One region of the Atlantibacter sp. genome, then DNA from elsewhere that is predicted to be linked to it. Evidence: predicted binding sites of a transcription regulator. Region 1 holds the regulator's gene; each other region holds the start of a gene.
The links. Region 1 encodes PurR, which represses purine synthesis genes. Its sites were predicted from a motif close to CANGCAAACGTTTGCNTG; they were not measured.
Positions count from the first base shown of each region.

Region 2: the regulator PurR is predicted to act here: its motif matches at 1,719-1,736, upstream of RT120_RS01915 (amino acid aminotransferase).
Region 3: the regulator PurR is predicted to act here: its motif matches at 2,493-2,510, upstream of gcvT (glycine cleavage system aminomethyltransferase GcvT).
Region 4: the regulator PurR is predicted to act here: its motif matches at 3,768-3,785, upstream of purL (phosphoribosylformylglycinamidine synthase).

Region 1 covers NZ_DAMBQK010000009.1:25,810-33,789, reverse strand. Annotated here, with positions in the region: gene punC (purine nucleoside transporter PunC) at 1-40, opposite strand, end outside; gene punR (DNA-binding transcriptional activator PunR) at 164-1,075, shown strand; gene purR (HTH-type transcriptional repressor PurR) at 1,091-2,116, opposite strand; gene RT120_RS10320 (YnhF family membrane protein) at 2,404-2,493, shown strand; gene RT120_RS10315 (MFS transporter) at 2,739-3,905, shown strand; gene sodB (superoxide dismutase [Fe]) at 3,942-4,523, opposite strand; gene RT120_RS10305 (C40 family peptidase) at 4,643-5,491, opposite strand; gene RT120_RS10300 (Grx4 family monothiol glutaredoxin) at 5,824-6,165, shown strand; gene rnt (ribonuclease T) at 6,210-6,860, opposite strand; gene gloA (lactoylglutathione lyase) at 6,957-7,364, opposite strand; gene RT120_RS10285 (alkene reductase) at 7,439-7,980, opposite strand, start outside.
Region 2 covers NZ_DAMBQK010000001.1:429,271-437,250, forward strand. Annotated here, with positions in the region: gene RT120_RS01910 (MBL fold metallo-hydrolase) at 1-420, shown strand, start outside; gene RT120_RS01915 (amino acid aminotransferase) at 465-1,655, opposite strand; gene RT120_RS01920 (porin) at 1,840-2,937, opposite strand; gene asnS (asparagine--tRNA ligase) at 3,519-4,919, opposite strand; gene pncB (nicotinate phosphoribosyltransferase) at 5,090-6,292, opposite strand; gene RT120_RS01935 (hypothetical protein) at 6,291-6,524, shown strand; gene pepN (aminopeptidase N) at 6,560-7,980, shown strand, end outside.
Region 3 covers NZ_DAMBQK010000004.1:141,873-149,852, reverse strand. Annotated here, with positions in the region: gene gcvP (aminomethyl-transferring glycine dehydrogenase) at 1-788, opposite strand, end outside; gene gcvH (glycine cleavage system protein GcvH) at 899-1,288, opposite strand; gene gcvT (glycine cleavage system aminomethyltransferase GcvT) at 1,315-2,412, opposite strand; gene ubiI (FAD-dependent 2-octaprenylphenol hydroxylase) at 2,824-4,026, opposite strand; gene ubiH (2-octaprenyl-6-methoxyphenyl hydroxylase) at 4,037-5,212, opposite strand; gene pepP (Xaa-Pro aminopeptidase) at 5,209-6,525, opposite strand; gene RT120_RS06105 (YecA family protein) at 6,551-7,132, opposite strand; gene zapA (cell division protein ZapA) at 7,294-7,623, shown strand; RNA gene ssrS (6S RNA) at 7,665-7,848, shown strand; gene RT120_RS06090 (5-formyltetrahydrofolate cyclo-ligase) at 7,908-7,980, shown strand, end outside.
Region 4 covers NZ_DAMBQK010000003.1:276,344-284,323, reverse strand. Annotated here, with positions in the region: gene RT120_RS05325 (MurR/RpiR family transcriptional regulator) at 1-701, opposite strand, end outside; gene yfhb (phosphatidylglycerophosphatase C) at 942-1,577, shown strand; gene tadA (tRNA adenosine(34) deaminase TadA) at 1,660-2,160, shown strand; gene mltF (membrane-bound lytic murein transglycosylase MltF) at 2,054-3,604, opposite strand; gene purL (phosphoribosylformylglycinamidine synthase) at 3,871-7,758, shown strand.

The DNA of each region.
Region 1 (7,980 bases):
ACCCTGCCAGCCACACTAAAAAACCTCGTGAAGGACGCATGGTAATTCTCTTCTTTTTTGATCTGATAACGCTTATTACGGACGCAGGAGTGTACAAAAGTGCAATCGTCCTTGTGAAACGTTAATATTTGCACGTTCCTTTCAAATTTTTTGCAGGCAGAACATGTGGTCTGAATATTCACTGGAAGTGGTTGATGCGGTGGCGCGTAACGGCAGCTTCAGCGCGGCGGCGCAGGAACTGCACCGGGTGCCGTCGGCGGTGAGCTATACCGTTAAACAACTGGAAGAATGGCTGGCGGTTCCGCTATTTATCCGCCGTCACCGGGAAGTGGAGCTGACGCCTGCCGGGGCGTGGTTTTTAAAAGAGGGCCGTTCTGTTATCAGAAAAATGATGGTCACGCGCCAGCAATGCCAGCAGATCGCCAACGGTTGGCGCGGGCAGCTCTCTATTGCGGTCGATAATATCGTCAAACCGACGCGCACCCGCCAGCTAATCCTCGATTTCTATCGCCATTTCGACGATGTGGAACTGATTGTCGCCCAGGAAGTGTTTAACGGCGTGTGGGATGCGCTGTCGGACGGGCGCGTCGAGCTGGCGATTGGCGCGACCCAGGCGATCCCGGTGGGCGGACGGTTCGCGTTTCGCGATATGGGGCCGCTAAGCTGGCAGTGTGTGGTGAGCGCCAGCCATCCGCTGGCGGCGGAACCAACACCGCTCAGCGATGACCAACTGCGCCAGTGGCCGTCGCTGGTACTGGAAGATACCTCGCGCTCGTTGCCCAAGCGCACCACCTGGCTGCTGGATAATCAGCGCCGCGTAGTGGTGCCAGACTGGGCGACAGCGGTGGCGTGTTTAAACAACGGCTTGTGCGTCGGCATGGTGCCTGCGCATGTGGCGCACGACCCGGTGGTGGCAGGGCGCTGGAAAAAGCTGGAACTGGACGACCCGTTCCCGGACTCCCCGTGCTGCCTCACCTGGAAGCAGACCGATACTTCGCCTGCGCTGCTGTGGCTGCTGGATTATCTGGGCGATAGCGAAACGCTGAACCGGGAGTGGTTGATGGAGCCGGAATAACCGGCTCCAGGAAGATTAACGGCGGTAATCGCGGAACGGACCGTCCGCGACGGAGCGGCGTTCAATCAGGCGCGGATGCACTTCGATGGTTTGTGACTCTTCACGCTTATTCACGATGCGGTCGAGCAGCATATTAAACGCGGTTTCGCCCAGGGAATCTTTTGGCTGATGAATGGTGGTCAGCGCCGGGCTGAAATAGCGCGCGTTGCGCACATTGTCATAACCGATCACCGAAATATCCTGCGGCACCCGCAGGCCCATCTCATCGGCGGCGCAAATCGCGCCCATCGCCATCACATCGCCGCCGCAGAACACCGCAGTAGGGCGCGGCTGCTGTGAGAGGATCTGCTGCATGGCGCGATAACCTGATTCCGGCTCGAAATCACCCTGCACAATCCAGTTTTCCGGCACGCTGATTTGCACTTCTTCCAGCGCTTTCAGGAAACCGGCCAGACGGCCCGCGCCGGTGTTACGTTCCAGCGGACCGGGGATCACGCCGATTTCGCGGTGGCCGCGCTCAATCAGGTAGCGCCCGGCCATATAACCGCCCTGGAAAGCGTTATCGATCACCGAGTCGGTGAAGTCGGCTTTGGATTCGCCCCAGTCCATCACCACCATCGGAATATGGCGATACTCTTCCAGCATCGACAGCAGGGATTCCGGGTATTCGGAGCACATCACCAGTAAACCGTCGACGCGCTTTTGCGCCATCATCGACAGATAGGCGCGCTGTTTTTCCTGGTTGTTATGGGCGTTACCGAGGATCAGCGTATAGCCTTTGGTGAAACAACTGTTTTCCACGGCTTCGATAATTTCAGCAAAATAGGGCGCTTCGCTGCTGGTCGCCAGCAAACCGATAGACTTGGTGTGATTAACTTTTAAACTGCGCGCCACGGCGCTCGGGGAATAGTGCAATTCCTTGATGGCTGCCCAAACTGCATTGCGCGTTTCTTCCGCAACAAAGCGGGTTTTGTTAATCACATGCGACACAGTTGTAGTGGAAACGTTTGCGCGTTTAGCGACATCTTTTATTGTTGCCATTCTTGTTACTCCAGACCCTCTCCGAGCCCCTGTTCATCACAGGTTAAACGTTTGCCTATGCCAACCTCGGTCCGCAACATTTCGGTTGCAGTATGTCGGGGATTGCGACATTAAAAGGAGGGGGTCAATGGCTGGTGAAAAATAAGGTAGCGACGGATTTTGTCTGATCTTGCGCAAAAGGGGAAGAGGGAAAACGCATATCAGCTTAAATCCCGTGGTAATTTTGTCTGAATTTATGCAAAAATGATCTGCACACACTTTTAATGTGGGTAACAAGGAGAGCAAAAATGAGCACAGACCTGAAATTTTCTCTGGTGACGACCGTTATCGTGCTGGGACTGATTGTGGCAACCGGTTTAGTTGCGGTACTGAACTAAACAGAAATTGCATTTCGACCGCGTTTGGCAATTACAAACACCAGAAAATGGCTATTTTTTGGTGTTTGGTTCCCTTTCCTGGCTCCCACCTCTGTTTCACTTCATTATTCACATTTGCGCAAAAATCTTTTGCCAAAATGGTTACTTCCTTTCTGATGTGACAAATGTCACTCTTTGCTTCTTTTTTGCGACAGGTCGCCGTGTAGTAAACACACGTGAAGCGACACGATTTCTGGAATTCACCTATGAAAATAAATTATCCGTTGCTGGCGCTGGCTATCGGCGCGTTTGGGATCGGCACGACTGAGTTTTCACCGATGGGGCTGTTGCCCGTCATCGCCAAAGGTGTCGATGTCTCGATCCCCGCAGCCGGAATGCTCATCAGCGCCTATGCGGTGGGGGTGATGGTTGGCGCGCCGCTGATGACGCTGCTTTTGTCTCATCGCGCACGGCGCAGCGCGCTGATCTTCCTGATGGCGATTTTCACCCTCGGCAATGTGCTTTCCGCCATCGCGCCGGATTACGCCACTTTAATGGTCTCACGCATTATCACCAGCCTGAACCACGGCGCGTTTTTTGGCCTGGGGTCGGTGGTCGCGGCAAGCGTAGTGCCGAAGCATAAACAGGCCAGCGCGGTCGCCACGATGTTTATGGGCCTGACGATTGCCAATATCGGCGGCGTGCCTGCTGCCACATGGCTCGGCGAGACTATCGGCTGGCGGATGTCGTTCCTGGCGACGGCGGGCCTCGGTGTGATTTCGATGGTTAGCCTGTGGTTCTCGCTGCCGAAAGGCGGCGCAGGCGAACGCCCGGACGTGAAAAAAGAGTTATCGGTACTGATGCGTCCGCAGGTGGTCAGCGCACTGTTAACCACCGTCTTAGGCGCGGGGGCGATGTTTACGCTCTATACCTATATTTCGCCGGTATTGCAGCACGTTACCCACGCCACGCCGCTGTTTGTTACCGCGATGCTGGTGCTGATTGGCGTCGGTTTTTCCCTCGGCAACTGGCTGGGTGGCCGACTGGCGGATAAATCCGTGACCGGCACCCTGAAAGGCTTTTTACTGCTGCTGATCGTGATTATGGCCGCTATTCCGTGGCTGGCGCGCAGTGAATTTGGCGCGGCGCTGAGCATGGTGGTATGGGGCGCGGCGACCTTTGCGGTGGTGCCGCCGTTGCAGATGCGCGTAATGCGCGTTGCCAGCGAAGCGCCGGGACTGTCGTCATCGGTAAATATCGGGGCGTTTAACCTGGGCAATGCGCTGGGCGCGGCGGCAGGCGGCGCGGTGATCCAGGCGGGGTTAGGGTTCAGCATGGTGCCGGTGATGGGCGCAATGATTGCGGCGGTCGGGCTGGCGCTGGTGGTGCTGTCTTCAAGACGTGAACGCGAGACGCTGTGTGCGGCGGAATAAAAAAACGGAGAAGGGCGACCTTCTCCGTGATGGGGCTTAGGCGGCGAAGTTTTTCGCCGCAAACTCCCAGTTTACCAGCGCCCAGAAGTGCTCCAGATACTGCGGGCGGGCGTTGCGGTAATCGATGTAGTAAGCATGTTCCCACACGTCCACCGTCAGCAGCGGTTTAGCGTCGCTGGTCAGCGGTGTCCCTGCGTTAGAGGTTGAGACAATCGCCAGCGCGCCGTCGGGTTTTTTCACCAGCCATGTCCAGCCAGAACCAAAGTTCTTAATAGCCGCATCGGTAAATTGCGCTTTAAATTCCGCAAAGCTGCCAAACGCCTTGTTGATGGCGTCAGCCAGCGCGCCGGTCGGCTCGCCGCCCGCCTGAGGTGCCAGGCAGTGCCAGTAGAAGGTGTGGTTCCACACCTGTGCAGCGTTATTGAAAACCCCACCTTCAGCTCTGCGCACGATCTCTTCCAGTGATTTTCCTTCAAACGCGGTGCCTTTGATCAGGTTATTCAGATTGGTGACATAGGCCTGATGGTGCTTGCCGTAGTGGTACTCCAGGGTTTCAGCGGAGATATGCGGCGCGAGGGCCTCTTTGGCATACGGTAATGCAGGTAATTCGAACGACATTGCTTCACTCCTTATTATGTTTCACTAAATTCCACAAATTTAGTGTGGCTTTAGGGTAGCAAATCAAAAGGGTAAGCAAAAGATGAAGTTACCTGCCTGTTAGCCAGGCAGGGGGAGGATTAACGAATAGTTTTTGACGTCATTACGCGGCGTGCACCCACGTAATGGCGCTGCCAGTAATCTTCGCTGAGAGACGTAATTTCAATATCGCGACCAGAGCGCGGCGACTGGATAAATTTCCCGTTGCCGACGTACACGCCCACGTGGTCGGCGGTGCCGCGGCCACGGGTGCGGAAGAACACCAGGTCGCCGCTTTCCAGTTCCGCCACGTTCACCGGCGAGGCATCGCGCAGGTGGTACATTTCATTGGCGGTACGCGGAATGCGGAACTTCACCAGATCTTTATAGGCGTAATAAATCAGCCCGCTGCAATCAAAACCGGTACGTGGCGAAGAGCCGCCCCAGCGGTAGGGTTTACCAATCTGGCCCATCAGTTTATTCATAGCGGTTTGCTGCGCTTTCTGCACCCGCATTTTATGCGCTTCGGCAATGCTGGTCGGCTTGCTGGCTTTTGCCGTCACGCACTTTTTCTTGCCGGTCTTTCGGGATGTGGTACAGGTCTGTTTGACGACGTCCGCAGCGGCGGTCACAGGTTGAGCTACCCGACGATTTTTGGCTACGGTTTTGGAAGAGGTGGTAGTTTTTTTACCGGAGGTGATTTTTTTAGCGCTGGTTGCTTTCGCGGTCTTTGCTGCTGGTGTTTTCGTGGTTTTTTTCTTTGCTGCGGTCTTGCTGGTCGTGGTCTTTTTGCTGCTGGTCTTGGTCTTGGTCTTGGTCTTGGTCTTGGTGACTTGCTTATGCACGGCTGAGGGACGTGCGTTCTCCGACGCCTGAGCTAATGGCGTAAAGCTTAAAGAGGCAAAAAATAGAGCACAAAGCGTAAGCGAAACTTTATTCATCCGCGCCACTGAGCGTTCCCCTGAACTAAGCTGACAATCATGCCAGCGGGTGATTTCCAAAAACCCGTCGATTCTAATCTATAAAATTGCTCTAAGGTAAGAGAGTTATTATCCCAAAACGCTGTTTTGGTACCGGGCGCAAATAAAATAACCAACTGGCGAATTGCATGATGGTTATTTGCACAATAGTTGAGTGAAAGAGTAAGGCTTTACGTGGTGAAAATGTTATTCTTGCCACATGTTTACCGGGACTGTGGCGTTGTATCTACCCGATTTACACGGTTCCCTGATAACCAGTAAAATACAGGCTGTTTGCCTGAGAAGCTTGAGGAAGCAAGACAATGAGCACCACAATCGAAAAAATTGAACGCCAAATCGCTGAAAACCCAATCCTGCTGTATATGAAGGGCTCTCCGAAACTGCCGAGCTGCGGTTTCTCCGCTCAGGCCGTGCAGGCGCTGTCTGCTTGCGGCGAACGTTTTGCTTACGTTGATATTCTGCAGAACCCGGACATCCGCGCCGAGCTACCGAAATACGCTAACTGGCCGACATTCCCCCAACTGTGGGTAGACGGCGAACTGGTCGGCGGCTGCGATATCATTATCGAAATGTATCAGCGCGGCGAACTGCAACAGCTGATCAAAGAAACGGCTGAGAAACACAAAGAATCTGACGCGGAATAATTCGCGCAAGCATAAAAAAAGCGACCAGAGGTCGCTTTTTTTGTTTATTCGTCGGCCTGTAGCGGCGGCACAGGCCAGCCGCCGAGCCGCTTCCAGCGGTTAACGATTTCACAGAACAGCAGCGCCGTTTGTTCGGTGTCGTACAGCGCCGAGTGCGCCTGGGTGCTGTCAAACGGGATACCCGCCGCCAGGCAGGCTTTCGCCAGCACGGTTTGCCCTAATGCCAGGCCGCTTAACGCCGCGGTATCAAAGGTGACAAACGGGTGGAAAGGGTTGCGCTTCAGCGAGGCGCGTTCCGCCGCCGCCATCAAAAAACCGTGATCGAACGTGGCGTTGTGCGCCACCATAATCGCCCGGTTGCAGCCGCGATCTTTAATGCCTTTGCGTACCATTTTAAAAATGGCGTGTAGCGCATCGTATTCGCTGACCGCGCCGCGCAGCGGGTTATGGGGATCGATGCCGTTAAAGGCCAGCGCTTCGGGTTGTAGCAGGGCACCTTCGAAGGGTTCGACATGGAAGTGCAGCGTCTCGTCGATACCGAGCCAGCCCTGTTCGTCCATTTTTAGCGTGACGGCTGCAATTTCCAGCAGGGCGTCGGTTTTAGCGTTGAATCCGGCAGTTTCCACATCAATCACGACGGGATAAAAACCACGAAAACGGTCGCACAGACCGGTAAGTTGAACGTTGTCGGACATCAGCGTCTCTATGTTGGGGAATAAAAGCAGCGCGTATTATGGCAAAAAAAGGGAGGAGTTGCAGCAGGACGGGCGCAGTTAGCGCCCGCCAGGTAATCAGTTGCCGAGGCCTTTGCCGGCGTCTTTGGCTTCGATCAGTTCGATTTTGTAACCGTCTGGATCTTCAACGAAGGCGATAACCGTGGTGCCGCCTTTAACCGGGCCCGCTTCACGAGTGACATTGCCGCCGTTAGCGCGAATGCGTTCGCAGGCTTCAGCCGCGTTATCAACGCTTAACGCGATGTGGCCGTATGCAGTGCCGAGTTCATAGCTGTCCACACCCCAGTTGTAAGTCAGCTCGATAACCGCTTCTTCACTTTCCGGACCGTAGCCCACGAAGGCCAGAGAGTACTTGTACTCTTCGTTTTCGCTGGTGCGCAGCAGGGTCATGCCCAGCACTTTGGTGTAGAAATCGATAGAACGTTGCAAATCGCCAACGCGTAACATGGTGTGAAGTAAACGCATAACATCCTCGTTATCGGTAAGTTTTTAGCCATCAAGAGAATTTTAGTATAGCGGCGATGCGTCGCCGCTATCAATTACGATTGCAGCGTCGGGTAGTCGATATAGCCTTCCGCGCCGCCGCCGTAGAACAGCTCCGGTTTCTGCGCGTTCAGTTCCGCTTTATGCTGTAGGCGCTCTACCAGATCCGGGTTAGCGATATAAACGCGGCCAAACGCCACGGCATCGATATAGCCTTTGGAAATCAACGCTTCGGCTTTTTCTGCCGTGTAAGCCCCTGCGCCAACGATCACGCCTGGATACTGCTGGCGCACTTTAGCGCGGAATTCATCGGAGTAAGGCTTGCCGCCTGCCCAGTCTGGTTCGGAAATATGCAGGTAGGCCAGGTTACGCTTCGCCAGTTCGCCAATCAGATACAGCGCGGCTTCTTCCTGGTCTTCGCCGTTGTCGAGGCCGTTGAACGGACCCAGCGGTGAAATACGGATGCCGATGCGATCGGACGCCCAGGCATCGCTGACCGAATCCACCACGTCAAGCACTAAACGGGTGCGGTTTTCGATGCTGCCGCCCCAGGCGTCGGTGCGCTGGTTAGAGGCCGGGGACAGGAACTGGTGCAGCA
Region 2 (7,980 bases), on a different contig from region 1:
ATCGGGCCTGAAAAAGAAGATGAATTCTGGCTGCAGGGATTACCGGCACAGAGCCAGATGTTCGGTCTGGAAGAGTGCCAGCCGCTGACGCCCGATCGCTGGTTAAACGAAGGCGACAGCGTGACCGTAGGTAACGTGGCATTACAGGTGCTTCATTGCCCCGGTCATACCCCTGGTCATATTGTTTTCTTTGACGAACGCGCACGGCTGTTAATTTCCGGCGATGTGATTTTTAAAGGCGGAGTGGGGCGCAGCGATTTCCCTCGCGGGAATCACGCCGACCTGATTGATTCCATCAAAAGCAAACTGTTGCCGCTTGGCGATGATGTGACCTTTATTCCCGGTCATGGCCCGCTGTCTACGCTGGGTAACGAACGGCTGCACAATCCTTTCCTGCAGGATGAAATGCCTGTCTGGTAATAAAAAGGGCCGTGAATGCGGCCCTTGTTGTTTATTCTCGCCGATTACAGCACAGCCACAATCGCCTCACACAGCGGTGCCATGTTATCCGGCGTCATGCCCGCGACGTTAACGCGGCCAGAAGCGACGGCGTAAACGCCAAATTCTTCACGCAGGCGCAGCACCTGTTCTTTGGTCAGGCCGCTGAACGAGAACATGCCGTTCTGCTGGATGATAAAGCTGAAATCACGGTTCGCGCCTTTCTCCTGCAACGTGCTCACAAACAGCAGGCGCATGCGCTGAATGCGTTGACGCATATCGGTCAGCTCTTGTTCCCAGAGAGTACGCAGCGCGTCATTGCTGAGAATAGTTGCTACCACGGACGCGCCGTGTGCCGGCGGGTTGGAATAGTTAGCGCGGATGCAGGATTTCATCTGGCTAAAGGCGCGATCGACGGTGTCTGCATCGCTGGCGACCAGCGTACAGGCGCCTACGCGTTCGTTGTACAGGCCGAAGTTTTTAGAGTAAGAACTGGCGACAATCAGCTCTTTATGGAGCGCGGCAAACGCGCGCAGGCCTTCTGCGTCTTCTTCAAGACCGCGGGCGAAGCCCTGGTAGGCGAAGTCGAACAGCGGCAACCAGCCTTTATCCAGAGAAAGCTGCGCCAGCTGTTGCCACTGTTCCAGCGTCGGATCGATACCGGTCGGGTTGTGGCAGCAGCCGTGGAACAACACCACATCGCCTGCCTGGGCATCCGCCAGGCTGCTCAACAAACCGTCGAAATCAAGAGTATGGTTTTGCGCGTCGTAATAGGCGTATTCACGCACTTCCAGACCGGCGGAGTTAAATACGCTCTTATGGTTCGGCCAGCTCGGGTTGCTCACCCAAACGCGTTTTACGTCAGTGTTTTTAGCGAGGAAATCTGCCGCCACGCGCAGTGCGCCGGTGCCGCCAGGGGTCTGGGCGGTGCGGGCGCGCTTATCAGCAATCAGCGCGTTGCCTTTACCAAACAGCAGTTCCTGGGTGCAACGGCCAAATTCAGGAATACCATCAATGCCCAGATAGTTTTTGGTGGTTTCGTTTTCCAGCAAATATTGTTCGGCTTTTTTCACGCTGGTGAGAACCGGGGTTTTACCGGTTTCATCTTTATAAACACCAATACCCAGGTTGATTTTAGTCGGACGTTCATCGGCGCGAAACAGGTCCGCCAGACCAAGAATCGGGTCGGCAGGGGCGGCAGTAATGTTCTCAAACATGACGAGGTTCCATTGTGATATCAGAAGGGAAATTCGCTATCAGGTTAACGGGTGTTTTACCAAATGCCAACCGTTTGCCAGCAAAAGATTGACCGTTCGATAAATCCGGTGTTTTTCTCTTTTGGGCATAAAAAAACAGGGCCGAAGCCCTGTTTTTGTCTTATCGATAACGAGGTTATATCGATTAGAACTGGTAAGTTACGCCCAGGGTAACCTGGTCGTCAACGCCAACCAGTGCGGTTGAAGCGTCGTCGCCGTCCAGCATGTTGATGCGGTAGTCAGCGTATACGTTGAAGTTCTTGTTGAAGTAGTAGTAAGTACCCACGGTGAAGTATTCAGCCAGGTCACGGTTGTAAGTAGAACCGGTAGCCGGATCAACCAGGTCTTTACCTTTGGTGTAAACGTAAGATACGGACGGACGCAGACCGAAGTCGAACTGGTACTGAGCTACAACTTCAACGTTCTGAGTTTTGTTAGCGATGTCGTAGGCAGAACGGCCGGTAGCAGTCTGGTTACGGGTTTCAGCATAGATTGCCGCCAGGTAGATGTTGTTGGCGTCGTACTTAGTACCAACAGACCATGCTTCAGCGCGCTCGCCGCGACCGTCAGCTTTCTGACCGCCAGCCGGGTTGGTGGTACGGTTAGAGTTGCTGTATGCACCGATTACGCTGAAGCCTTCAGCGAAGTTGTAACCCAGAGAGTAACCAACGCCGTCGCCGTTAGCCGCTTTCAGGTTGGTACGGTCGTTTTTACCCTGGTACTGGATACCAAAGTTCAGGCCATCAGCCAGACCGAAGAAATCGCTGTTACGGTAGGTCAGCAGGCCAGTAGAACGGTTGTTCATGTAGTTGTCAGTGCTGCCCGCCCAGGTTTCGCCAGAGAAGGACGGGGAAACGTCGGTGTAGGATTCTACGTCGTATACGATACCGTAGTTACGGCCGTAGTCCAGGGAGCCCGCGTCAGCAATTTTGATACCCGCGAATGCCAGACGAGTTACGTTGTCCTGGTTGCCTTCTTCTTTGCTGGCTTTAGCACGGTATTCCCACTGGCCGTAACCGGTCACTTGATCGGTAACCTGAGTTTCGCCTTTGAAGCCGATCTGAGCGTAAGAAGAGTCGCCGTTGGTGGTGTTGTCACCAGAAGTCACGAAACCGTGCTCACCAACTACTTTTCCGTACAGGTCCAGTTTGTTGCCGTTTTTGTTATAGATTTCTGCAGCGTTAGCTGCACCAGCTACCAGCAGAGCAGGGATAACCACTGCCAGAATATTGCGCTTCATCATTATTTATTACCCTCATTGGTTTTTTTTGAACACCTGCCACTGCCGTCAATAATTCTGTACGGAACTATTGATGAGAGTTTGGTGTCTTTCTGTGTCTGGAGGCATCTTTCCATTCATATTAAGGATTAGCTACAGTGAAAGTGCTACAAATATGCAAACACAGTAACAAAAAGCAATAATGTGTAACTAATTATGTATTTTTGGGAACTTTGTGAACCACATCAAAATAAATCACCCCGCTGAACAATATTAAACCGTTCCTAATCTATATATATGAAAACCTTATGTTTAATTCTGATAAACGGCTTTTCTGCCTCTTAACGACAATTATTCTCACTTTACAAAAAGGGTGATTCAGATGGCTGGATGTCTGTGTAATATTTAGCCAAATGTGCTATGCCTGCGGTTGAAAAATGACGCAAGAAAATAGGGGATATTTTTTAATGAAAATTATTTCGAGGTAATACCCGGTTACGTTAACCGTCGGAGAGAGAGGTTGAAGCGCACAAATGTTGAATTTATGTAGACAAAAATTGACACAACAGAACGTAAAAAAGCCGGGAAACCCGGCTTTTTTTGGATCAGAAACTGGCGTTGCGCGGTGTACGTGGGAAAGGGATCACGTCGCGAACGTTTTGAACGCCGGTTACATAAGCAATTAAACGCTCAAAACCGAGCCCAAAACCTGAGTGCGGTACAGTGCCGTAACGGCGCAGATCGCGATACCACCAGTAATCTTCTTTATTAAGGCCCATTTCTTCGAGACGCACATCAAGTACATCCAGACGCTCTTCACGCTGGGAGCCGCCAATGATTTCGCCGATGCCCGGCGCCAGTACGTCCATCGCCGCCACAGTTTTACCATCTTCGTTCTGTCGCATGTAAAACGCTTTAATATCTTTCGGATAGTTTTTGACAACAACCGGTGCCTTAAAGTGTTTTTCAGCTAAATAACGTTCATGTTCGGAGGCAAGATCGACACCCCAATAAACCGGGTTCTCGAACTTTTCGCCGCAGGTTTCGAGGATTTTCACCGCGTCGGTGTAATCCACCTGAGCGAAGTCAGCGGTAATGAAACGTTCCAGACGGCCAATCGCGTCTTTATCCACACGTTCAGCGAAGAACTTCATGTCGTCCAGACGTTCATCAAGCACCGCTTTGAACACGTATTTCAGCATGCCTTCGGCTAACGCAGCGACATCGTCCAGGGTAGCGAACGCCACTTCCGGTTCCAGCATCCAGAATTCCGCCAGGTGGCGGCTGGTGTTGGAGTTTTCAGCGCGGAAGGTCGGGCCGAAGGTGTAGATTTTGGACAGCGCGCAGGCGTAGGTTTCGCCGTTGAGCTGGCCGGAAACGGTCAGGAAAGCTTCTTTACCGAAGAAGTCTTTATCGAAATCGACTTTGCCCTGATCGTTACGCGGCAGATTTTCCATGTCCAGCGTGGACACGCGGAACATCTCACCTGCGCCTTCGGTATCAGAGGCGGTGATCAGCGGGGTGGAGACCCAGAAGAAGCCCTGCTCGTCAAAATAGCGATGCAGCGCTTGCGCCAGAGTGTGGCGAACGCGGGCCACCGCACCGATCATGTTAGTACGCGGACGCAGGTGCGCCACTTCGCGCAGGTACTCAATACTGTGGCGTTTGGCGGCCATCGGGTAAGTGTCTGGATCTTCAACCCAGCCGGTCACTTCCACATGGGTCGCCTGCAGTTCAAAACTCTGGCCCTGACCTGGAGATTCCACCACGGTGCCGGTCACAATTACCGAACAGCCGGTCGTCAGGCGCAGAACGTCATCATTGTAATTGGGCAGAGAATGATTAATGACAGCCTGTATAGGATCAAAGCAGGAACCGTCATAGACGGCGAGGAAGGAGATGCCAGCTTTTGAATCTCGACGGGTACGCACCCATCCGCGCACGGTGACTTCCTCGTCAACGGCAACGCGGCCCTGGAGTACGTCGGCTACAGGCACAACGCTCATAATTATCTCTCTGGTTAGTAGTCAATAACAAAAATCGCTTATCCACCCAATGGGGGAGGGTTATCTATGTTACCTGGCGGGCGCTGGCAGACAAGCAGAATTCGTGTCAGGAAATAAAGAAAACACAAAGTGATGGCGTTCAGGGAGGTGAAAACTCCCTGAACCGGGGGTTAGCTGGCTTTTTTGACCTGCGGTAAATCGAAGGCTTTACGCAGGGCGCGCACAAAGGCTTTATCGTGGCAGATGGTTTTACCGGGGCTGTCAGAGAGCTTGGCGACCGGTTTGCCGTTACATTCCACCAGTTTAATCACAATATTCAGCGGCTGTACGCCAGGAATATCGCAGGTCAGGCGGGTGCCAATGCCGAAACCGAGTTTGACGCGCGAGGCGAAATGACGGTAGAGATCAATCGCTTTATTGAGATCGAGATTATCGGAAAACACCAGGGTTTTGCTCAGCGGATCGATGTTCAGTTTTTCGTAATGGGCGATGGCTTTTTCGCCCCATTGAACCGGATCCCCGGAGTCGTGACGCAGGCCCTGGTAGCGGGTAGCGAATTCCGGGCCAAAGTCGCGCAAAAACGCGTCCATGGTAATGCAGTCCGTCAGGGCGATCCCGAGTTGGTCAGGATATTCATCAAGCCAGGCCTGAAGCGCGGCGCGCTGGCTGTTAGCCAGTACCGGGCTAATTTGCTGATGCGCCTGGAACCATTCATGCGCCTGAGTACCCATCGGCGTCAGGTTCAGGCGGCGGGCTAAATCGTAGTTGCTGGTGCCCACAAACCAGGATTCTTGCTGGAGGCGCTCGACAATAGCCTGCTGCACTTCGCGGGAAAAACGGCGGCGGGTGCCGAAATCCATAAGATAAAAACGGTCCAGCGGCAGGTCGGCAGTGACGCTGTTGAAGTCCGCCAGTTTGGTTTCGAGATGATCGAGGGCGTTATCGACGGTGATATCCGGGGTTCGATACCGATGCACCAGCTCGCTGATCACCGCCAGCAGCGGGACTTCCCACATAATCACTTCCAGCCACGGGCCGGAAAGACGGATATCCAGCTTGCCGTTATCGTTGACGATTTCCACCTGCGACGGGTCGTAGCGGAAATTTTTCAGCCAGGCCAGATAATCGCTTTTGAAGAATGGCAGTTTCGCGAGCCACGCATATTCATCTTCGCTCAGCGCCAGATGCTGCATCGCATCCACTTGTTCGCGAATGGATTGCGCATAAATACCTAACAAATCATCGCCGCGGCAGCGAAATTCTGCGGCGACATGCACGCCCTGATAATGATGGAACACGGCCTGCTGCATATGAAGCTTATAAGCATCGGTGTCCAACAACGAGTGCAAAATAGGGGAAGCATATTGTGTCATGGCGCGTTACTGGCATCCTCTAACAGGCGCGTTTCCTGGGATAGCGAAAGCAGATAAAGACGCAGGAGTATACCCTGATTATCCGTTTATTGAAGCAGGATCACAACATAACAAGCAGGGCGGGTCGAGCGCATTTTGTGCCGCATGTTATGCGAATGTAGTAAAAGGCGTTACACCGCCAGAAAAGATAAAGATTCTGCATGGCAACATTTTCGCAACGAGAATAGACTGAAGCACGATACTCTACGGACGATGGATAAGGTTTCTATGACTCAATTGCCACAAGCCAAATACCGCCACGATTATCGTGCGCCGGATTATTTCATCAGCGACATCGATTTAACCTTTGAGCTGGATGCGCAAAAAACGCGTGTTACGGCGATTAGCCAGGTGAATCGCCCGCAGGCGTCGGATGCGCCGCTGCGCCTCGATGGCGAATCCTTAACGCTTGTCTCTCTCGATGTGAATGATGAAGCGTGGCCCCATTATCGCTTAGAAGACAATGCCCTGATTATTGAGCAACTGCCCGCCCGCTTTACGCTGAAAATCGTCAATGAAATCAGCCCAGCGGCGAACACGGCGCTGGAAGGGTTGTATCAGTCTGGCGAAGCGCTGTGTACGCAATGCGAAGCCGAAGGCTTCCGGCATATTACCTGGTATCTGGATCGCCCGGACGTTCTGGCGCGCTTCACCACCAAAATCATTGCTGATAAAACCAAATATCCTTATCTGCTCTCCAATGGCAACCGCATAGCCCAGGGCGACCTGGAAAATGGTCGTCACTGGGTAGAGTGGCAGGACCCGTTCCCGAAGCCGTGCTACCTGTTTGCGCTGGTGGCGGGGGATTTCGACGTACTGCGCGATACCTTCACCACCCGCTCCGGGCGTGAAGTGGCACTGGAATTGTATGTCGATCGCGGCAACGTCGACCGCGCCTCCTGGGCGATGACCTCGCTGAAAAACTCCATGAAGTGGGATGAAACGCGCTTCGGCCTGGAGTATGACTTAGACATTTACATGATTGTCGCCGTTGATTTCTTCAACATGGGCGCGATGGAGAATAAAGGCCTCAACATTTTTAACTCCAAATTCGTGCTGGCGCGTGCGGAAACCGCGACCGATAAAGACTACCTCAATATTGAACGCGTGATTGGCCATGAATATTTCCATAACTGGACCGGCAACCGCGTCACCTGCCGCGACTGGTTCCAGCTCAGCCTGAAAGAGGGGCTGACCGTGTTCCGCGATCAGGAATTCAGCTCCGATTTGGGCTCGCGCGCGGTCAATCGCATCAGTAATGTGCGAACTATGCGCGCGATGCAGTTTGCGGAAGACGCCAGTCCGATGGCGCACCCGATCCGTCCGGATAAAGTTATTGAAATGAATAACTTCTATACCCTGACGGTGTATGAGAAAGGTTCTGAAGTGATCCGCATGTTGCACACTCTGCTGGGTGAAGAGAATTTCCAGAAGGGGATGCAACTCTATTTCGAGCGCCATGACGGCAGCGCCGCCACCTGCGATGACTTTGTGCAGGCGATGGAAGATGCGTCGAACGTTGATTTGTCCCATTTCCGCCGCTGGTACAGCCAGGCCGGTACGCCGGTCGTGAGCGTTCAGGACGACTATAACCCGGAAACCGAACAATATACCCTGACCATCAGTCAGCGAACGCCGGCTACCGCCGA
Region 3 (7,980 bases), on a different contig from region 1:
GCGCCCTGGTGGCCCGGCGCGGTCAACAGCACCAGTGCCATAAAATCTGCGGCGACGCTAACCACCACTTTGCGTGATTTCAGTTCTGCGATTAGCGCAGAGTAATCATGCACTTCGCCGGTGGTACCTACCTGCTGCAACAGCACGCCGAACACGTCCTGATGGTCGAGCACCTTTTGCGGTTCATCGACAATCACGTCAAAGCCGAAGGTTTCGGCACGGGTACGCACCACGTCCAGCGTTTGCGGGTGTACGTCAGCCGCCACGAAGAAGCGGTTCGCATTCTTCAGTTTGCTGACGCGTTTGGCCATCGCCATCGCTTCCGCCGCTGCCGTGGCTTCATCCAGCAGGGAGGCCGAGGCGATATCCATACCGGTCAGGTCAATCGTCACCTGCTGGAAGTTCAGCAGCGCTTCAAGACGCCCCTGCGAGACTTCCGGCTGATACGGCGTATAGGCGGTGTACCAGCCTGGGTTTTCCAGCATATTGCGCAGGATCACCGGCGGTGTGTGCACGGCGGCATAGCCCATACCGATAAAGGTTTTAAAACGTTTGTTGCGGGCGGCGATGGCTTTCAGTTCAGCCAGCGCTGCAAATTCGGTAGCCGCTTCGCCAATCGCGGGCGGCGTCGCCAGCTGAATGTCCGCAGGGACAATTTGCGCCGTCAGGGCATCAAGGGAGTCCGCGCCAACGGTGTTGAGCATGGTGTGCAACTGCTCGCTATCCGGGCCGATATGACGGTCAATAAACGCGTCGCGGTTTTCCAACTGGTCGAGGGTCTGGGTCATGAGCGAGGGTTCCTGAAACGTGCAGTGAATCGATTGGTAACGGGTGATACTCGAAAAATTGTTCATGTTGCAGAAGCCAGCGCCCCTGCAACATGAAGGATGACGCGTATTTATTCGTCTTCTAACAGCGCTTCGTAACCTGCGGCATCTAACAGCGCTTCCAGCTCAGATTCGTCGCTGGCTTTGATACGGAAAATCCAGCCTGCGCCATACGGCTCGCTGTTCACCTGCTCCGGTGAATCGCTCAGGGCGTCATTTACCGCAACGATTTCACCGCTGATTGGCGCATAAATGTCGGATGCCGCTTTCACGGATTCCGCCACCGCGCAGTCATCGCCCGCGCTGACGGTTGCGCCAACGTCCGGCAGATCGACAAATACCATGTCGCCCAGCAGTTCCTGCGCATGTTCGGTAATCCCAACGGTGTAAGACCCGTCCGCTTCTTTGCGCAGCCACTCATGCTCTTTGCTGTATTTCAGTTCACCTGGCACATTGCTCATTTCTTTTTCTCCGAATAACGAAACAGTTACTGAACGACCGGCTTACCGGCGCGAACAAAAATCGGTTTGGTGACCATAACCGGCATTTCGCGGTTACGGATCTGCACGATGGCGGTGTCGCCGATCCCGGCGGGAACGCGTGCCAGCGCAATGCTGTAGCCCAGGGTCGGTGAGAACGATCCGCTGGTGATCTTGCCTTCCTGCACGTTGCCCTGCGCATCGGTGAAACGCACCGGCAGGTCATTACGCAGTACGCCTTTCTCTTTCATGATCAGGCCAACCAGTTGGTCGGTGCCTTTTTCGCGCTGGGATTCCAGCGCTTCACGGCCGATAAAATCACGATCTTCCGGCTGCCAGGCAAGGGTCCAGCCCATATTGGCTTCCAGCGGTGAAACGCCTTCGTCCATCTCCTGACCGTACAGATTCATACCCGCTTCCAGGCGCAGCGTATCGCGCGCGCCAAGCCCGCACGGCTTCACGCCTGCCTCAACTAACTGGCTCCAAAAAGAGACCGCTTTTTCTACCGGCATCGCGATTTCATAACCCGCTTCGCCGGTGTAGCCGGTGGTGGCGATAAACACATCACCGGACTGCACGCCAAAGAACGGCTTCATGCCGTCCACGGCCTGGCGTTGTTCATCAGTAAGCAGGGTAGCGGCTTTCTGTTTCGCCTGCGGGCCCTGAACGGCAATCAGCGCCAGGTCATCGCGAACGGTGATGTCGATGGCATACGGTTCGGCGTGCTGGGTGATCCAGGCGAGGTCTTTTTCACGGGTGGCAGAGTTAACAACGAGGCGGAAATAATCTTCAGTGAGGAAATAAACAATCAGGTCGTCAATCACGCCACCGGAGGCATTGAGCATTCCGCTGTACAGCGCTTTACCCGGCTGGGTGAGCTTCGCCACGTCGTTTGCCAGCAGATAGCGCAGAAACTCGCGGGTGCGATCGCCATGCAGGTCGACGATGGTCATATGGGATACATCGAACATTCCGGCATCGTTGCGCACCGCGTGGTGTTCATCGATCTGCGAGCCGTAGTGCAGCGGCATCATCCAGCCATGGAAATCCACCATGCGCGCGCCGCAGAGCGTATGTTGTTCGAACAAAGGAGTCTGTTGAGCCATCTTTTCCTCTTTCAGTCAGCAGAGGCCTGTTGCCTCTTTACTACTGGACGAAACCCGGCGTCGGCATCATTCCCGCCACCGACGCAAACGTTACCTTTGGCCTGACGTTACCATCTAACGCGGGGACAAACCACACGCGAAAATGGGTCATTACATTAGCTTATGACCAAAATGGGAAAAGAAGGCTACAGTGGAATTCACTGGAAAAATGCGAATACAGACACATAAACGCAACATAAAGGGGAGTGATTTTTTACGAGGAAGCATTTACGTCGGAAATTCGGACGAAATCGCTAAAAGCCAAAAATCGCCACATTAATAAAACTAATTCGAAAAATCCGGTCAAATTAGAATAATTCAAATGAGGAGAAGCTTCCCTTTTCAGTGCCTGAAAAGGGAAGTGTGATCGAGTTAACGTAACCAGTCAGGCAGGTCGTTGAGGCCCATCGCCTCACGAATAAGCTGCGGTTTGACGCCCGGCAATTTATCCGCCAGCTTCAGCCCCACATCGCGCAGCAGTTTTTTGGCCGGATGGCTCCCGGCAAACAGTTCGCGAAACCCCTGCATACTCGCCAGCATTACCGCCGCGCTGTGCTTGCGGCTGCGTTCGTAGCGGCGCAGGTAGAGGTGCTGCCCGATATCTTTGCCCTGCTTGTGCAGACGGCGGATCTCGGCAATCAGTTCTGCCGCATCCATAAAGCCGAGGTTGACGCCCTGTCCGGCGAGCGGATGAATGGTGTGTGCCGCGTCGCCCACCAGCGCCAGACGATGGGCGGCGAACTGGCGGGCATAGCGCCCGGTCAACGGATAGATTTGACGCTCGCTTTCCACTGAACACAGGCCGAGCCGGTTATCAAAGGCGATGCACAGTTCCTGGTTAAAGGTCTCAACATCGCACTGCTGTAACCGCTCCGCCTCTTTTGGCGACAGTGACCAGACGATGGAGCACAGGTTCGGATCGGGTAAGGGCAGGAATGCCAGAATGCCTTCACCATGAAAAATCTGCCGCGCCACCGCGCCGTGCGGCTCTGCGGTGCGGATCGTCGCTACCAGCGCGTGATGCCCGTAATCCCAGAACGTCAGCGGAATATCCGCGCGGTTGCGTAGCCAGGAGTTCGCGCCATCCGCACCCACCACCAGCCGCGCCGTCAGCATGGTGCCGTCCTGCAACGTCAGAAAGGCTTCATTTTCACCGAATGCCACCTGTTGTAGCTGCGACGGGGCAATTAGCGTGGTGTCTGCGTTACGGGAGGCTTTCTCCCACAGCGCCTGATGGACCACGCTGTTTTCGATGATATGGCCGAGGTGGCTGTAGCCCATGCTTTTGTCGTCGAACGCGATGCGCCCGAAGCTGTCTTTGTCCCACACTTCCATGCCGTGATAACGGCTGACGCGCTGTTCCAGAATGGCTTGCCAGACGCCGAGCTTTTCCAGCAGTTTTTCGCTGGCCGCGTTAATGGCGGATACCCGCAGCGCAAAAGGCGCATCCGCCGCCAGCGGTTGCGGTTGCTGCTGCTCAAGCACCGCGACGCGCAGGCCGCTGCCCTGCAATCCGCACGCCAGTGCCAGCCCGACCATTCCGCCGCCTACAATCGCCACATCTACGCTTTGCACATTTTTCTCCTTAGCGCGCAACCCAACCCAGGGTCCGCCTGGCCAGCGCATCGCGCGCTGGCGTGAATATCTCAACGCCCATCAGCCCTAAATTTCGCCCCACCACCAGCGGCGACCAGTGATTGGCAAACAGATGCACCAGCCCGTCGGTTACGCCTACGGTGGCTTCGCGATCCGGCTCGCGCTGGCGCTGCCAGCCGTTGAGTACCGCGAAGGCGCCCACATCCTGCCCCGCTTGCCAGGCCGCCGCCACGTTTTCCGCCAGAGTGATCACATCGCGCATACCGAGGTTAAACCCCTGCCCGGCAATGGGATGCAGCGTTTGGGAGGCATTGCCCACCAGCGCGACGCGATGGGATACCGACGATTCGGCACGGCTTAGCACCAGCGGATAGGCGCTTCTGGCCCCTGCATGGGTGATGCGGCCCAACCGCCAGCCGAACGCTTTCTGCAATTCATCGCAGAACCGCGCATCGCTCCAGTCCAGCACCTGCTGGTTTTCCAGCGAATGGCACCACACCAGCGAACAGCGCCCCTGGGTCATCGGCAATACTGCCAGCGGCCCATTTTCAGTAAAGCGCTCGAACGCGCGGCCACGGTGCGGCTGCGCGGTGGTAACGTTAGCGATGACCGCCAACTGTTGATAAGGAATATTTTGCCAGCGGATGCCGCACTGCTCGCCGATAGCGGAACGCGAACCGTCTGCCGCTACCAACAGCGCGCCGCGAATCTGCTGGCCGTTGGACAGGGTGACATCGACGTGCTGTTCGTCGCGCACGACTTTTGTCACTCTGGCCGGACAGTGCAGCGTCACGCCACGGGCGCGTTTGAGTAAGGTAAACAGCCGTTGGCCGATTTCATGCAGCTCAACCACTTGCCCCAGCGCATCAATCTGATAATCGCGCGCGTCGATGGTGACGAACCCGGCGTGGCCTCTGTCGCTGACATGCACCGTTTCAATGGCAGTGGCGCAGTCGACCAGATTTTGCCATATGCCGATGCGCGCCAGATGCGCTACGGTGCCCTGGGCCAGCGCGATTGCGCGCGCATCAAACCCAGGATGTGCGGTACTGGAAGGCGGCGTCGCCTCAACCAGATGCACCGCCAGCTTGCCCTGGGTTAAGTGGGAAATCGCCAGCGCCAGGGTCGCGCCTGCCATTCCTCCGCCGACGATGATGATACTCATGGCTGTTTCGCCGCAGCCATTAGCGCTTCGATATCGTCGGGGCGCTTCACGACGCTTGCCGTCAGGTTTTCATTACCGGTGGCGGTGATCAGGATATCGTCCTCAACCCGGATACCGATGCCGCGGTATTGCGGCGGTACGTCGGCGTCCGGCGCGATATACAGGCCCGGCTCCACGGTAATCACCATGCCCGGCTCCAGAGTCCGGGAGCGATCCGGGCCATAAACTCCGACGTCATGCACATCCAGCCCCAGCCAGTGGCTTAAGCCGTGCATAAAGTAAGGCCGGTGGGCGTTTTCGCTAATCAGTTGCTCGACATCGCCCTTCAAAATGCCCAGCTTCACCAGGCCGGTGACCATAATGCGCACCACTTGCTGGGTGACCTCCAGCATTGAGGTGCCAGGACGATACAGCTCAAGCGCCGCGTCCAGCGACGCCAGCACGATGTCATAGATGTCGCGCTGAGCCGGGGTAAATTTGCCGTTGACCGGGAAGGTACGGGTGATATCGCCCGCGTAGCCCTGGTATTCGCAGCCCGCGTCGATCAGCACCAGTTCGCCATCCTGCAACTGCGATTCGTTTTCGGTGTAATGCAGAATGCAGCCATTTTCGCCGCCACCGACAATGGTGTTGTAAGAGGGAAAACGCGCGCCGTGGCGGTTGAATTCATGGAGGATTTCGCCTTCGAGCTGATACTCGAACATTCCTGGGCGGCATTTCTCCATAGCCCGGGTGTGCGCCAGCGCGGTGATTTCTCCGGCGCGGCGCAGCACGGCGATCTCTTCTTCGGATTTAAACAGGCGCATTTCATGTACCCACGGACGCCAGTCGGTAAGCGTGGCGGGCGCGGTGAGATTCTGGCGCGAGCCGCGACGCAGTTTATCCAGCGCGTGGAACACCGCCGTATCGGCAAAATCATACTGGCCCTGGGCGTGGTACACCACGTCGAGCCCGTTCAACAACTGGAACAGTTGCTCGTTGAGCTCATCCCAGGCTAACGCGCGGTCTACGGCCAGTTTTTCCGGCGCGGCGTCTTGCCCCAGACGGCGGCCAAACCAGATTTCCGCCGTTTTATCGCGTACCCGGTTAAACAGTACGCTGTGGTTATGGGTATCGTCGCTTTTGATCAGCACCAGCAAGGCTTCGGGTTCGTTAAATCCGGTGAAGTACCAGAAATCGCTGTTCTGGCGGAATGGGTATTCGCTGTCGGCGCTGCGGTTCACTTCCGGCGCGGCGAAAATCAACGCGGCGCTGCCTGGCGCCATTTTTGCCAGTAATTGCTGGCGACGACGAAGGAATTCCTGTTGGGTCATGGCGCCTCCTACGCGGTGACGAAAATTAATGGAGTGTCGGTTTACGCACTTCCGGCGCGGTCGGCTGCTGCTGGCGACTAAAGGTGTCGTGGCAAAGCAGCGCGGCAACGCGGACGTACTCGACTATCTCCTCCAGAGACATTTCTAATTCTTCCTGATCTTCTTCTTCATCGTAACCCAACTGGGCGATATTGCGCAGATCGTCAATCGCTTCGCCGGTTTCGCCGGTAACTTTATCCAGCTTAGTCTGGGTAACGCCGAGGCCCAGCAGGAAGTGGTTAACCCAGCCCGCCAGCGCATCGGCGCGGTCAAATACCGTGACGTCATCGCCATCCGGCAGGTAGAGCTGGAACAGAAAACCGTCGTCTTCCAGCGAATCGCTGGTGGCGGAGTGCATCTGGCGCAGCGCCTGCGCCAGGTTCTGACCAAAGGCCAGACCTTCGTTGGTCAGGTCGTGCAACAGCGGCTGCCAGCTACTGTCATGGTTGCCGCCGCACAGCATCCCACTGATGAGGCCATGCATTTCGGCGGGCGTCAGTCCCACACCCTGTTGGGTGAGTAACTGGTTAACGTCATCGTAACCAGGTAAAGCGTTCTGTATAGACATGCGCATTCATCGTCGTTGGGAGGAAAAGTTCGTGTTATGCTACCACTTTGGGCCCTGGGGATACCAGAAAAGGGCTTGTATCTTCATATAAGGGTAGCTATAGTGTCGCCCCTTCGCAGCCCCGGCTGCGGTAGCAGGCGAGTCAACAGCAGGAAGGTGGAATGTCTGCACAACCAGTCGATATCCAAATTTTTGGGCGTTCACTGCGGGTGAATTGTCCGCCTGAACAAAAAGATGCGTTGAATCAGGCTGCAGAAGAGCTGAATCAACGGTTGCAAGATTTAAAAGTTCGCACTAGAGTCACAAATACCGAGCAGTTAGTCTTCATCGCAGCACTCAACATTTGCTATGAACTAACGCAGGAAAAGGCCAAGACTCGCGACTACGCTGAAAGCATGGAACAGCGTATCAGAATGCTCCAGCAGACCATTGAACAGGCATTACTTGAGCAAGGTCGCATAAGTGAGAGAACAGGGCCGAAGTTTGAATAACACTTCAGGGTCTACTATGGTAGAGTGACCGTGAAGAAAAAATTTCTCTGAGATGTTCGCAAGCGGGCCAGTCCCCTGAGCCGATATTTCATACCAACAGAATGTGGCGCTCCACGGTCGGTGAGCATGCTCGGTTCGTCCGAGAAGCCTTAAGACCATGACGACACATTCACCTTGAACCAAGGGTTCAAGGGTTACAGCCTGCGGCGGCATCTCGGAGATTCCCTTCCCTACCTAATCAGCCACGCCAACAGCGACACCTTCACACTGAAGGATACTGTTTCATGATCCAACAGCCTTTACCCATTTCAACGCGCCAGCAAATCCGCCAGCAGATCAGATTACGCCGAAAATCCC
Region 4 (7,980 bases), on a different contig from region 1:
TCTTCCGCGATGGTATACAGACAACGCGTTGCGCGTTGCTGTAAGGCATTAGGGGTAAAGCCGGTGATAGCGATAATCTTCGCGCCAGCGCGCAATGCTTCATCCGCTGCCAGGTTGATTTCCCGGCGTTCGCCGGAGTAGGAAATCGCCAGCATGACGTCTTTTTCATCAAGTGCCTGAACAGCCGCCAGCAGGGCGTGCATATCCTGTTCCGCGACCACATTCATACCGATCTTCATCAGCTTCCAGGAGAAGTTTTTCGCCACCAGTCCGGACGCACCGATCCCGGTTAATACAATACGCCGGGCATTGCGCAGCAACTGAACGCATTCCACCAGCTTGTCTTCGCTGTTGATGTCCAGCGAGGCATGCATCGCCGCCATATTATCTTTAATCAGCTTTTCACCCACCAGCAGCAGGGGATCGTCGCCAAGAATTTCATTATGCACCGGAATTGAATGAGGATTAGGGTTCCCGGCCAGCGCATCGCTGATGGCAAGTTTCAGGGCAGGGTAGCCCTTATATCCCAGTTTCTGAGCGAACTTCACCACGCTGGACTGGCTAACGCCTGACTCCTCCGCCAGCTGTTGTGAACTTAAATGCCTGGCCTTTTCAGGATGAGTCAGAATGAATTCGGCCAGACGGCGGTCGCTCTGCGCCAGATTGGGATAACGCTGACGAATACGTATCAAACAGTTCATGAAAGACTCCACAGGTTCGCGCCGTTCAGATAAGGGCAAGGTCATTCACTCGCCTTAACGAATTATATATTCCATTATTACTTATTATTATGAATTAAATATTCTGAGGTGCAAACCGGATTATCGTGGTTTTGACGGCATAACCCGTCGGGAAAACGGGTAAGCAGGTCACCGGAAAAATCGGTCGCTATCTGTTAGGCTAATAAGAAGCCGTAATACGACAGCCCAGAGGAGCAAGGTTTGGCAAATAATGAGCGTCGGGTAGTGTTTTTCGATCTGGACGGCACCCTGCATCAGCAGGATATGTTTGGCACATTTTTACGCTTTTTATTGCGCCGCCAGCCGTTAAATTTGCTGATAGTCATCCCTTTACTGCCGGTTATCTTAATTGCTCTGGCGGTTAAAGGCCGCGCGGCGCGCTGGCCGATGAGTTTACTGCTGTGGGGATGCACCTTCGGGCACAGCGAAGCCCGCCTGAAGCAGCTTGAGCAGGAGTTCGTCGCCTGGTTTCGCGGCCAGGTAATCACCTTCCCGGTGGTGCACGAGCGCCTTACCGCTTATCTGGAAAGCTCAGACGCCGACGTGTGGTTGATTACCGGTTCGCCGCTGCCGCTGGTTGAACAGGTTTATTTTGATACACCCTGGCTACCGAAAGTGAAAATCATCGCCAGCATGATCGACCGGCGTCACGGTGGCTGGGTACTGACTCTGCGCTGTCTTGGCCATGAAAAAGTGGCGCAACTTGAGCAACAACTCGGCACACCGCTTCGCCTGTACAGCGGCTATAGCGATTCTCGCCAGGACAACCCCTTGCTCTATTTCTGCCAGCACCGCTGGCGCGTTACGCCGCGCGGCGAACTCCAGCAACTGGAATAATGCCCCTCAACGTGCGCCTTACGGATGCATGGCCATGGATTTTGGGTATAATGCGCCCGCTTTTTTTCGCCTGGAGTGCAGCGTGTCAGAGACTGAATTTTCCCATGAATACTGGATGCGTCATGCATTAACCCTGGCGCAGCGGGCATGGGATGAAGGGGAAGTGCCGGTCGGCGCGGTACTGGTGCAGGATAACCGCGTTATCGGTGAAGGATGGAACCGCCCCATTGGCCGCCACGATCCTACCGCCCATGCGGAAATTATGGCGCTACGCCAGGGCGGCATGGTGCTGCAAAACTATCGTCTGCTGAATACCACTCTTTACGTGACCCTTGAACCCTGCATCATGTGTGCGGGCGCGATGGTGCACAGCCGTATCGGTACTCTGGTATTCGGCGCGCGCGATGCCAAGACTGGCGCAGTAGGGTCGCTAATGAATATCCCGGCTCATCCACACATGAATCACCATATGCAGGTTATTGAGGGGGTACTTGCCCCAACGTGTTCGGCACTGTTAAGCGACTTCTTTCGGGTAAGGCGGCTTGAGAAAAAGGCCCAAAAGGAAGCATTGCGAAAGGGGTAGCCGGCATATCCCCCGGCAGGGCGACGGGGTAAGCCTCGGCAAGTTGGCGCTGCTGTTCGGCTTGCTTTTCTTTCTCCATTAAATATCCCACCAGGCTGATTTGATATTTACGGATGTTTTCCACGTACGTATAGGCTTCGTGTCCACGGGCATAGCCATAGGTGGTTTTCGAGTAATACGGCTTCTGGCTGAGCAGCGGCAGCCGTTGCTTCACATCGGCCCAGCTATCCGGGTTGCCTTTCTGTTTCGCCGTCAGGGCGCGGGCGTCCAGCATATGGGCATACCCCATATTGTACGCCGCCAGCGCAAACCAGATACGCTCCTCTTCAGGCACGCTTTCCGGCACTTTGCTCATCATATCTTTTAAATAACGGGCCCCACCGCTAATGCTTTGTTCCGGGTCGAGCCGATCGGATAAGCCGAGGCTTTGCGCCGTGTTACGGGTGAGCATCATCAGGCCACGCACGCCGGTGGGCGAGGTGGCCTGCGGGTCCCAGTGGGATTCCTGGTACGAGATGGCCGCCAGCAGTTTCCAGTCGATATCCGTGGCGTACTTTTCGAACAGCGGCTTCAGGTCCGGCAGAACGCTGTCCACCGCGCGTAAAAAGCTGCGGGTATCGACATAGTCAAAGTCATCGCCGTGACCGAGGTATTTTTCTTCCAGTCGCGCCAGGGTACCGTCTTCGGTGATCTGATTGAAAAAGTCGAGCAGGGCGGCGGACAGCGTATTATCCCCGTCGCGCAGGCTGAACCAGGTGACCGGCTGCTCATCGGTGATATCCAGCGCCACCGCAATTTGCGGATGGACGCGCTGGAACAAATTAATTGCCACAGAGTCGGCAACCGTGTAATCCAGCGTGCCGTCTGCGACCTGCCCTAACAGCATGTTGCTGTTACTGTGCTCATCCACACGCCAGTTCAGATCGGGATATTTACGCGCTTTGAGCACCTGAAGATCGTTAGCCGCCACGTGTCCAGGCGCGATAGCCAGTTGCGCGTCGCTGATCGTGGCCAGGGTTTTAGGGCGGGTTTTACCGACGCGATACACCAGCTGTTGGGAAACCGAGTAATAGGTGGGGCCGGGCTGATAGTTTTTGCTGCGCTCCTGGTTATAGACCAGGCCTGCCGCCAGGATATCCGCTGTACCGTTATCCAGATCGTCGAACAGTTTGTTGATGGTGGGACGGACGGTGATTTGCAGCTTCACGCCCAGGTAATCGGCAAAGCTCTGGGCCAGTTCATAATCCAGGCCCACCACTTTGTCGTTAACCCGGTTATAAATCAGCGGGCTGGACAAGGTACTCACGCGCAGCACTCCCCGGGCTTTTATCGCGGCGATACGATTTTCGGCTTTATCAAACCAGGGAATGGCGGGCCAAAGCGCCACGGCCAGCAGCAAGGTCACGATGCCGATAAACAGATAATTAATCTTTAATTTTTTCAAATAGTTAATTCTCTGTGCTGGAAAGGGGCTCAGCTAAATATCGTCATGAATATGCGGTTTTTATTGTTGAATGAGCGGCATTTTGCTTAATAAAACCGCATGAGGCAACTTATTCGCGCTTTCAATCACATTTATAGGCGCTATCGATTGACGATTTTATTTCTACGCAAACGGTTTCGTCGGCGTGCCGGATTCATTATAATGACGCCCGTTTTCTCCATGCGCCCCTGTGAGCGCCGCTCACGCCCGAAGACGAGAGAGTTTTGATGATGGAAATTCTGCGTGGTTCGCCCGCTTTGTCGGCATTTCGTATTAACAAACTGCTGGCCCGCTTTAACGATGCTCACCTGCCGGTGAGTGACATTTACGCCGAGTATGTTCATTTTGCTGACATCACCGCTCCACTGACCACCGAAGAACACGCGCAACTCGAACGCCTGTTGAAATATGGCCCGAACTTCAGCAGCCATGCGCCATCAGGCCGATTGATTGTCGTTACGCCGCGTCCTGGCACCCTCTCCCCCTGGTCTTCCAAGGCCACCGATATCGCCCATAACTGCGGCCTGGCAAGCGTTAAGCGCCTTGAGCGCGGCGTGGCATATTATGTCGAGGCCAGCACCCTGACCGAGGCCCAGTGGCAACAGGTCGCCGCAGAGTTGCATGACCGAATGATGGAAACCGTGTTCGCCTCGCTGGAGCAGGCGGAGCAGTTGTTTGCCCTTCATCAGCCTGCGCCGGTACAACGCGTCGATCTGCAAGGGCAGGGACGCGCCGCGCTGGAAGAGGCCAATATTCGTCTCGGCCTGGCGCTGGCCGAAGATGAAATCGATTATTTGCAAGATGCGTTCACCACTCTGGGGCGTAACCCGAACGACATCGAACTGTATATGTTCGCCCAGGCCAACTCTGAACATTGCCGTCATAAAATCTTCAATGCCGACTGGGTGATCGACGGCGAACAGCAGCCGAAGTCGCTGTTCAAAATGATCAAGAAAACCTTTGAGAAAACCCCGGACCACGTGCTGTCTGCCTATAAAGACAACGCCGCGGTGATGGAAGGCTCTGAAGTAGGGCGCTTCTACGCGGACCACGAAGCCGGGCAATATGATTTCCACCAGGAAGCGGCGCATATCCTGATGAAGGTTGAAACCCATAACCACCCGACAGCGATCTCCCCGTGGCCGGGCGCAGCCACCGGTTCCGGCGGCGAAATTCGCGATGAAGGCGCCACCGGGCGCGGCGCGAAACCGAAAGCAGGGCTGGTGGGTTTCTCGGTCTCCAACCTGCGCATTCCGGGCTTTGAGCAGCCCTGGGAACAGGATTTCGGCAAGCCGGAGCGTATCGTCAGCGCGCTGGATATCATGACTGAAGGCCCGTTGGGCGGCGCGGCGTTTAACAACGAATTTGGTCGCCCGGCGCTGAACGGCTATTTCCGTACCTATGAAGAGCAGGTTAACAGCCACAACGGCGTTGAACTGCGCGGTTACCACAAGCCGATTATGCTGGCGGGCGGGATTGGCAACATCCGTGCCGACCACGTGAAAAAGGGCGATATCCCACCGGGCGCGAAGCTGATCGTGCTGGGCGGCCCGGCGATGAATATCGGTCTGGGCGGCGGCGCGGCATCGTCAATGGCGTCCGGCCAGTCGGATGCTGACCTGGATTTCGCTTCGGTACAGCGCGACAACCCGGAAATGGAACGCCGCTGCCAGGAAGTGATCGACCGCTGCTGGCAGTTGGGCGACGCTAACCCGATTCTGTTTATTCATGACGTTGGCGCGGGTGGCTTGTCTAACGCCATGCCGGAACTGGTAAGCGATGGCGGTCGCGGCGGGCGTTTCGAGCTGCGCGATATTTTGAACGACGAGCCGGGCATGAGCCCGCTGGAAGTGTGGTGTAACGAATCTCAGGAACGTTATGTGCTGGCGGTTGCGCCGGAACAGCTGGCGCTGTTTGACGAGTTGTGCCGCCGCGAGCGCGCGCCGTATGCGGTGATTGGCGAAGCGACTGAACAACAGCACCTGACGCTTAACGACAGCCACTTCGATAATCAACCCATCGATATGCCGCTGGACGTGTTGCTGGGCAAAACCCCGAAAATGACCCGCAACGTTGAGCGTTTGCAGGCGGTGGGCGAGGCGCTGGACTGTAGCGCTATCTCCATTGCCGACGCGGTTAACCGCGTACTGCATCTGCCGACGGTGGCGGAAAAAACCTTCCTGGTCACCATTGGCGACCGTACCGTCACCGGCATGGTGGCGCGCGATCAGATGGTCGGTCCGTGGCAGATCCCAGTTGCTAACTGCGCGGTCACCACTGCCAGCCTCGACAGCTACTACGGCGAGGCCATGTCCCTGGGCGAACGCGCGCCGGTGGCACTGCTCGATTTCGCCGCGTCAGGCCGTCTGGCGGTAGGGGAAGCGCTGACTAACATCGCAGCGACCCAGATTGGCGACATCAAACGCATCAAGCTTTCCGCAAACTGGATGGCCGCCGCAGGCCACCCTGGTGAAGACGCAGGCCTGTACGATGCAGTGAAAGCCGTGGGCGAGGAGCTGTGCCCGCAACTGGGTCTGACCATTCCGGTGGGCAAAGACTCCATGTCGATGAAAACCCGCTGGCAGGAAGGTAATGAAACCCGTGAAATGACCTCGCCGCTGTCGCTGGTGATCACCGCGTTTGCCCGCGTAGAAGATGTACGCCATACCGTGACGCCGCAGCTTTCTACCGACGATAACGCCCTGCTGCTTATCGACCTGGGCGAAGGGCACAATGCGCTGGGCGCTACTGCACTGGCGCAGGTTTACCGTCAACTGGGCGATAAACCGGCAGACGTGCGCGACCCGGCGAAGCTGAAAGGCTTTTACGACGCCATCCAGGCGCTGGTCGCGCAGCATAAACTGCTGGCTTACCACGACCGTTCCGACGGTGGCCTGCTGGTGACACTGGCGGAAATGGCCTTTACCGGTCACTGCGGCGTTGAAGCGGATATCGCGACCCTGGGCAACGATCGCCTGGCGGCATTATTTAATGAAGAGCTGGGTGCGGTGATCCAGGTGGCGGCGGCAGATCGCGCAGCGGTTGAGCAGATCCTGAAAACGCATGGTTTGGGTGATTGCGTTCACTATCTGGGTAAAGCCGTAGCCGGGGATCGTTTTGTCCTGACTGCCGACGGCCATGCGGTGTTCAGCGAAAGCCGCTCCACGCTTCGTATGTGGTGGGCGGAAACCACCTGGCAGATGCAACGCCTGCGCGATAACCCGGCGTGTGCCGATCAGGAGCATGAAGCCAAAGCCAACGAAAGCGATCCGGGCCTGAACGTAAAACTGAGCTTTGATATCGCGGAAGATATCGCCGCACCGTTTATCGCTACCGGGGCGCGTCCGAAAGTGGCGGTGCTGCGCGAGCAGGGCGTTAACTCCCATGTAGAGATGGCAGCGGCGTTTTATCGCGCGGGCTTTGACGCCATCGACGTGCATATGAGCGACCTGCTGGCGGGCCGCACCGGGCTGGAATCGTTCCAGGCGCTGGTGGCCTGCGGCGGTTTCTCCTACGGCGACGTGCTGGGTGCGGGCGAAGGCTGGGCGAAATCAATCCTGTTCAATAGCCGCGTGCGCGATGAGTTCGAGACCTTTTTCCACCGTCCGCAAACGCTGGCGCTGGGCGTGTGCAACGGCTGCCAGATGATGTCCAATCTGCGTGAAGTGATCCCGGGCAGTGACCTGTGGCCGCGCTTTGTACGTAACTACTCCGATCGCTTCGAAGCGCGTTTCAGCCTGGTGGAAGTAACCTCCAGCCCGTCGCTGCTGCTGGACGGCATGGCCGGTTCCCGGATGCCGATTGCGGTTTCTCACGGCGAAGGCCGCGTGGAAGTGCGTGACGCTACCCATCTGGCCCAACTGGAAAGCAAAGGCCTGGTGGCGCTGCGCTACGTGGATAACTTTGGCAAGGTAACTGAAACCTACCCGGCTAACCCGAACGGCTCGCCGAACGGGATCACGGCGGTGACCAGTGAAAGCGGCCGCGTGACGCTGATGATGCCACATCCGGAGCGCGTATTCCGTACCGTCAGCAACTCCTGGCACCCGGAGAACTGGGGTGAGGATAGCCCCTGGATGCGTATCTTCCGTAATGCGCGTAAGCAGTTGGGTTAATAGGGCCCAAAAAATGTCTGTCGCAATTTTGCGACAATGCGCAAAGTAAGGCGTCTCCAAAAGGAGACGCCTATTTATTTGATTTTTATAGCTAAATATTTCAAGGCCCAGTTGTGTTGCTTATTGGCGACATTTTTAACTTTCCTGAACCGACGGGATACAAAATTTTAAATATATATAAACTCTTATTTATCAGTTTATTATATATTTGTTGGCTTTATT